DNA from 3 places in the Kocuria sp. CH-021 genome. Region 3 is predicted to be linked to each of the others. Evidence: riboswitches for the same ligand, from Rfam matches in the RefSeq annotation. Region 3 holds a riboswitch; each other region holds the start of a gene.
What was found. Region 3 has a riboswitch for S-adenosylmethionine ahead of ACPYN7_RS14230 (O-acetylhomoserine aminocarboxypropyltransferase/cysteine synthase family protein). Riboswitches for the same ligand answer to the same signal wherever they lie in the genome.
Positions count from the first base shown of each region.

Region 1: it holds a riboswitch for S-adenosylmethionine, as region 3 does, so the genes downstream of both, ACPYN7_RS07220 (MetQ/NlpA family ABC transporter substrate-binding protein) here and ACPYN7_RS14230 (O-acetylhomoserine aminocarboxypropyltransferase/cysteine synthase family protein) in region 3, are expected to answer to the same signal.
Region 2: it holds a riboswitch for S-adenosylmethionine, as region 3 does, so the genes downstream of both, ACPYN7_RS03545 (ABC transporter ATP-binding protein) here and ACPYN7_RS14230 (O-acetylhomoserine aminocarboxypropyltransferase/cysteine synthase family protein) in region 3, are expected to answer to the same signal.

Region 1 is NZ_JBNAFK010000007.1:113,228-115,435, reverse strand. Features, by position in the region: gene ACPYN7_RS07225 (methionine ABC transporter ATP-binding protein) at 1-6, opposite strand, end outside; gene ACPYN7_RS07220 (MetQ/NlpA family ABC transporter substrate-binding protein) at 3-896, opposite strand; SAM riboswitch class IV at 997-1,113, opposite strand; gene dxr (1-deoxy-D-xylulose-5-phosphate reductoisomerase) at 1,158-2,208, opposite strand, start outside.
Region 2 is NZ_JBNAFK010000003.1:219,261-221,468, forward strand. Features, by position in the region: gene ACPYN7_RS03540 (maleylpyruvate isomerase N-terminal domain-containing protein) at 27-704, opposite strand; SAM riboswitch class I at 811-915, shown strand; gene ACPYN7_RS03545 (ABC transporter ATP-binding protein) at 921-1,754, shown strand; gene ACPYN7_RS03550 (aliphatic sulfonate ABC transporter substrate-binding protein) at 1,870-2,208, shown strand, end outside.
Region 3 is NZ_JBNAFK010000019.1:50,684-52,891, reverse strand. Features, by position in the region: gene ACPYN7_RS14230 (O-acetylhomoserine aminocarboxypropyltransferase/cysteine synthase family protein) at 1-1,309, opposite strand, end outside; SAM riboswitch class IV at 1,324-1,465, opposite strand; gene ACPYN7_RS14225 (Lrp/AsnC family transcriptional regulator) at 1,567-2,019, opposite strand.

The DNA of each region.
Region 1 (2,208 bases), on a different contig from region 3:
GCTCACTGCTCCTGGTCCTTGAGCTCCTGCTGGTAGCGCTCCGTCAGCTCCTGCAGCTCCTGCTGCTCCAGCTGCAGCGGCACGGCGGTGTCCTTGGTCTCCGTCATCTCGGCGTCGAGCACGGGCTGCTCGTGGTACAGGTCGGCCACCTGCCGGAGGGTCTCGTCGTCGGCGAGCTCCTCGGTCGTGGTGAACAGGTTGACGTAGGCGCGGGAGCCCTCGGCGTCGGGGTCGTCCTGGGCGAGCGCGGACTTCGGGTCGATGTCCGCCCGGGAGAGGAAGTCGTTGTTGATGACCGAGCCGGCCACCGAGTCGAGCGAGAGCACCGTCTGCTCCGCGGAGACCGGGGTGACCGTCACCGTCGAGGCCTCGGTGTCGACGTCGAGCTCGGTGGGGATCAGGGTGTCGGAGGTCAGCTCCACCAGCCCGGCGGCCTCGAGCACCAGCAGCGCGCGGGAGAGGTTCACGGCGTCGTTGGGCACCGCGATCTCGTCGCCCTCCTGGAACTGCTCCACGGAGTCGTACTGGTTGGAGTACAGGCCCAGCGGGTAGATCGAGGTCGACCCGACGGGGGTGATCGAGCCCCCCGCGGAGTTGTTGTAGTCGGCGAGGAACGGGATGTGCTGGAACCAGGTCATCTCCACGTCGCCGGACTCGTTGGCGGGGTTCGGCTGGTTGTAGTCGGAGAAGTCGACGTACTCGACGGTGATGCCCTGCTCCTCGGCCAGCTGCTTGAGGGCGTCGTGGGTCGGGTCCGTGCCCACGACACCGATGGTGACCTTGTCGTCGGCGAGGACGCCCTCGCCGGAGGACTCCCCCGCGGAGCCGCCGCAGGCGGTGAGGGTGAGGCCGAGGGTGGTGGCCAGGGCGAGGAAGGGGAGGCGCTGCGATCGCATGTGGTGCCTTTCCGTGGGTCCGTAGGTGTCGGAGGTGTCCACCAGGGCCGGGATCCGGCGGCGTCGGCCGATCGGCGCGCGGAAGGGCGCGGGAGGCGTCGAGCCGTACTTGCCGCCGGCCGTCGTCGGCCGTGGCCGGATGGTTCACCTGGGGCACCCCACTACGGGAGAGGGTTGCCGCCCAGCCAGCCAGGGCTTCGTGCTGGGACTCGTCATCCGGCCGACAGACTAGCACGGGGACGCCGTGGCCCGGGGGCCCGGTCAGCGGGCGAGGACCTCGCGGGCCCGGCGGCGGGCCCAGTGCTCGGCCGCCAGGACGGCCTCGAGCTCGAGCGGGCCGTCGTCGTCGTGCCCGTCCAGCACCGCCTCGACCGTGTCCACGATGGCCGGGAACCGGATGCGGCCGTCGTGGAAGGCGTGCACCGCCTCCTCGTTGGCCGCGTTGAACACCGCGGGGAAGGTCCCGCCCCGCTCCCCCGCCGCCTTGATCAGCTCGACGGCCGGGAACGCCACGGGGTCCAGGGGCTCGAAGGTCCACTCGGCGGCGCGCGTCCAGTCGCACGCCGGGGCGGCCCCGGGCACCCGGTGCGGCCAGGCCAGGCCGAGGGCGATGGGCAGGCGCATGTCCGGGGGCGAGGCCTGGGCGAGGGTGGAGCCGTCCACGAACTGGACCATGGAGTGGACCACCGACTGGGGGTGGACCACCACGTCGATCCGCTCGAGGGGGACGTCGAAGAGCAGGTGGGCCTCGAGCACCTCGAGGGCCTTGTTCACCATGGACGCGGAGTTGGTCGTCACCATCAGGCCCATGTCCCACGTGGGGTGGCGCAGCGCGTCCTGCGGCGTGACCGCCTCGAGCTCCGCCCGGGACCGGCCGCGGAACGGCCCGCCCGAGGCCGTCAGCACGAGCCGGTCCACCTCCCCGACGGAGCCGCCGCGCAGCGCCTGCGCGAGCGCCGAGTGCTCGGAGTCCACGGGGATCAGCGCGTCGGGGTCCCCGGTGGCCGCCGCGGCGGCCTTGACGAGGGCGCCGCCGGCGATCAGCGACTCCTTGTTCGCCAGCGCGAGCTTGTGCCCGGCCCGCAGCGCCGCCAGCGTGGGCGCGAGCCCGATGGAGCCGGTGATGCCGTTGAGGACCAGGTCCGCGCCGGGGTGGGCGGCGGCCGCGGACGCCGCGGCGGGCCCGTGCTCGATCTCGGGGCGGTAGTCCCCCGCCCCGGCGGCCGCGGCCCGCTCCGCGATCAGCCGGGCCAGCCGGGCGGCGTCCTGGCCGGTGCCGCTCGTGGCCACGAGCGCGGCGCGGGTCTCGACG
Region 2 (2,208 bases), on a different contig from region 3:
GCAGGAGGAGGAGCAGGGGGGAGGGGTCAGGAGAAGAGGGGCAGGCGGTCCGCGTGCGCACCCAGCTCCGTGCGCTCCTGGGCGGTCAGCCCGGCCCGGCCGGTGCCCACACGGGCGAAGTGCTCGTCGCTCCAGTGCCCGAGCGGTTCCCGCTCCCACAGGTCGGTGAGCACCCGGCGGACCTCGGCGAGCCCGTCCGCGGCGGGGCCCGGGGAGCCGTCCAGGTGCCGGATCAGGTCCAGGTGGTGCACCGTGGCCTCCACCGCGAGGGTGCTCAGCAGGTCCTCGACGCGCAGCACGTGGCCCTCGGTGCGGACCGCGCCGCCGCCGCAGTGCTCCGCCGCGTGCACGAGCGCCCGGGTGGCCTCGCGGTGGAGCTCCCGCACCGGGTCCCAGTCCAGCACCATGGACCCGGCCACACGGGCGCGGCGCCGCTGCTCGGCGGCCGCCGCGGGATCGCCGCCCCAGTCCGTCCAGTAGGTCGCGGCGTCCCGGTCCGGGCGGGCGGTCGTGGGCGTGTGCAGGGCGACCAGCCCCTGCAGCGCGTCCGTCGTGCAGTGCTGGACCAGGTCCCGGACCGACCAGCCCGTGCACCCCGTGGCGGCCCAGGAGTCGTCGTCGCCGAGCCCGTCGAGGACCGCGCCGAACGCCGCGAAGGCGTCGCGCACCAGATCCGCCCGGACCGGGGTTCTGCGGCTCGTCATGGGTCCATGGTGGGGCACGGAGGACCCTCGGGCCAGCGATGTGTCGCGACGCCCGCGGATGCGACGGATTTGCCAGGGGACACGCCGAGGACGTTCAATGGGCCCGTAACCATCCGGAGCGGCTGAGAGACCTGGCTCGTCGACGTCGCAGCAACCGGCACGGATCCGCCTGATCCCCCGTGCGAGGTGCTAATGCCAGGACCGATGGAGTTGATCATGAGCACTTCTCTGCTGAGCCCTGCGCCGCCCGCCGCCCCGAACCCGTCGAAGCGCGCCTTCTCCGTGGCCTTCGAGCACGTCGGCAAGGCGTTCCCGGCCGGCCGCGAGACGCACCACGTCCTGCAGGACGTCGACGTCACGGCCCGGCCCGGCGAGGTCCTGGCGGTCCTCGGGCCCTCGGGCTGCGGCAAGTCCACCCTGCTGCGGGCCGCCGCGGGCCTCGACACCGCCTCGGCGGGCCGGGTGCTCATCGACGGCACCCCCGTGTCCGGGATCGACCCGCGCTGCGCGGTCGCCTTCCAGGAGCCCCGCCTGCTGCCGTGGCGCTCCGTGCGCGAGAACGTCCGCCTGGGCCTGCCCCGCGGGCTCCCCCGGGACGAGGGGGACGCCGTGATCGACGACCTGCTGCGCCTGGTCGGGCTCACCGCGCACGCGGGCCACCGTCCCCGCGCGATCTCCGGCGGCATGGCCCAGCGCGCGTCCCTGGCCCGGGCCCTGGCGCGCAACCCGGGGGTCCTGCTGCTCGACGAGCCCTTCGGCGCGCTCGACGCCCTGACCCGCCTGCAGATGCAGGACCTGCTGCTCACCGTCCACGCGGCCCAGCCCACCACCGTCCTGCTCGTCACCCACGACGTCGACGAGGCGCTGCAGCTCGCGGACCGGATCGTGGTCCTGGGCCGGACCGGGCCCACCGCTCCCGCCTCGATCAGCACGGTCCTCACGGTCCCCGGCGAACGCCCCCGGGACCGGGCCTCCGAGGTCCTCGCCGGGCTGCGCGTGCAGCTCCTCGGCCACCTGGGCGTCGACGTCCACCACCCCGCGGCCCGCTGACGCGGCCCGCTCCCGCTCCTCCCGCTCTGCTCGCAGGACCGGCGGCGGCGCCCGCCCGCGCCGACCGCCCCGTCCGCCCCGTCCGCCCCGTCCGCCCACCACGAAAGGCCCCGCCATGCCCCTGTTCCACCGTTCCGTCCGCACCGTCCCCGCGCTCGCCGCCGTCCTGGCCCTCGGCCTGACCGGGTGCATGGCGGGCGAGGGCTCCGGCGAGGCCCCCGCGCAGGCCGCCGGGGGCGGCACCGTCCGCGTGGACTGGGCCACCTACAACCCGCTCTCCGTGGTGATCAAGGAGAAGGGCTGGCTCGAGGCCGCCTTCGCCGCGGAGGGCACCGAGGTGGAGTGGGTGCAGTCCGCCGGGTCGAACAAGGCCAACGAGGCGCTGCGCGCGGAGGCCGTGGACATCGGCTCCACCGCGGGCTCCGCGGCGCTGCTGGCCCGCAGCAACGGCACC
Region 3 (2,208 bases):
CGGTGGTGACGACGGTGTCGAGGGCCTGGCCGAGGTCGGCGACGAGGTCCTGCGGGGACTCGAGGCCGATCGACAGCCGGATCGTGGTCCCGGCGATCCCGCCGGCCCGGCGCTGCTCGGGGGTCAGGCGGCAGTGCGTCATGGCCGCGGGGTGGGCCACGAGGCTGCGGGTGTCCCCCACGTTGGCGACCAGCTTGAACAGCCGCAGCGCGTCGATGAAGGGGCCCACGGCGGCGTCCGGGGCGGCCAGGTCGAAGGAGAACACGGAGCCGGTCCCGCGCGGGAAGTCCCGGGCCGCGATCCCGGCGCCGGGGTCCCCGGGCACGCCGGGGTGGTGGACGCGGGCGACGGCGGGGTGCCCGGCCAGGAACTCGGCCACCGCCAGGGCCGAGGCCGTGTGGCGGGCCACGCGCAGGTCGAGGGTCTCGGTGCCCTGCAGGATCTGCCCGGCGTTGAACGGGGAGAGCGTGGTGCCGAGGTCGTGCACGTACTTGGCCCGGACCAGGTGCAGGTAGGGGCTGGCCCCGGCGCACTTCTCGACCAGGCTCAGCCCGCCCCAGCGGGCGCGGGCCTGCGTGAACTGCGGCCACCTCTCCGGCCGCGCGGACCAGTCGAAGGTCCCGCCGTCCACGACCGCCCCGGCCAGCGCGTTGCCGTGCCCGCCCAGGAACTTGGTGGCCGAGTGCACCACGATGTCGGCGCCCTTCTCGAGCGGCCGGTACAGGGCCGGGGACGCGAGGGTGTTGTCGACGACGACGGGCACCCCGGCGGCCCGGGCGACGTCGGCGATGCCGGGCAGGTCCGGGAGGGTGGCCAGCGGGTTGCCGATGGACTCCAGCAGGAACGCCCGGGTGCCGGGGCGCACGGCCGCGGCCCACGCCCCCGGGGCGGTGGGGTCCACGAAGGAGACCTCGATGCCGCAGTCCGCGAAGGTGTCGGTGAGCAGGTCCACGGTGCCGCCGTAGAGCTTCTCCGAGGCCACGAGGTGCTTGCCGTCGCCCTGCCCGAGCAGCGCGAGCAGCGCGACGGCCACCGCGGACTGCCCGGAGCCGGTGGCCACCGCGCCCGCGCCGCCCTCGAGGTCGCTGATCCGCTGCTCGAGCACCGCCACCGTGGGATTGCCGGTGCGCGTGTAGGTGAAGCCCGGCCGGGTCTGGGCGAACATCTGCCGGGCCGCCTCGTAGTCGGGGAACTCGAACGCCGCGGTCTGGTAGATCGGCACCGTCAGGGTGCGCTGGGCGACCTCGCCGTGGGTGCCCGCGTGGATCTGCCGGGTCGCGAGGTCGTGGTCGGTCACGGGGATGGACATGGCGCTGCTCCTGTGCCTTGCTCTTACCCGCACCGGACGGCCGCGGTCCCCCGGTGGGGGCGCGGAGGATGCAGGCCGCTTCTTCATCCGAACCACCCAATGAGCATGGGGTTGGTGCGTGACCCAGTCGGAGCTTCGCGGTCACGTCTCGTGAAGCTGGAACAACACTATGCGCAGAGGTAGTGGCTGTCCCTCCACGACCGAAGATGACGACCGTGACGGAACATGACGCCGGCGGTGCGCGCCGGGCCCGCGGCTCAGGCCCGGGTGTCGATGTCCTCGAAGATCAGGAACGTCTGGGTGTCCACCACCCCGGGCAGCTGCTGGATGTGCTCGAAGATCACCTGCCGCAGGTGCACGGTGTCCACGGCGCGCACGAGGAGCATGACGTCGAAGTTCCCGCCCACCAGGGCGATGTGGTGCACGGCGGGGATCGCCCGCAGCTGGGCGCACAGCTCCCGCCAGGTGTTCTGCTGGAGCTTGAGCGTCACGTAGGCGGAGGCCTGCAGCCCCGCCCGCACCGGGTCGATCACGGTGCTGAAGCTCAGGATCACGCCCTCGTCCCGGAGCCGGTTGATCCGGGCGTAGGCGTGGGCGCGGGAGACGTGCACGGCCGCGGCGATCGCGGTGACCGACTGCCTCGCGTCCCGGGACAGCTCCGCGAGGATCTTCCGGTCGGTCTCGTCCAGGGAGACGGGGGTCGAGGGCACGGCGGGCTCCTTCGGGGTGGGTGGGTCACAGGGTCCGGCACGGCACCGGACGAATGCGTGTGCTCCACGCCACACTAGAACATTTCGTCCACACTGTCTGCGCCGTTCGTCTCAGTCTTCTGCACTTTCCGGCCTCTCTGGATACGAAGCAGGTCCGGTTCGCATACTGGGGAGACAGAGTTGCACCAG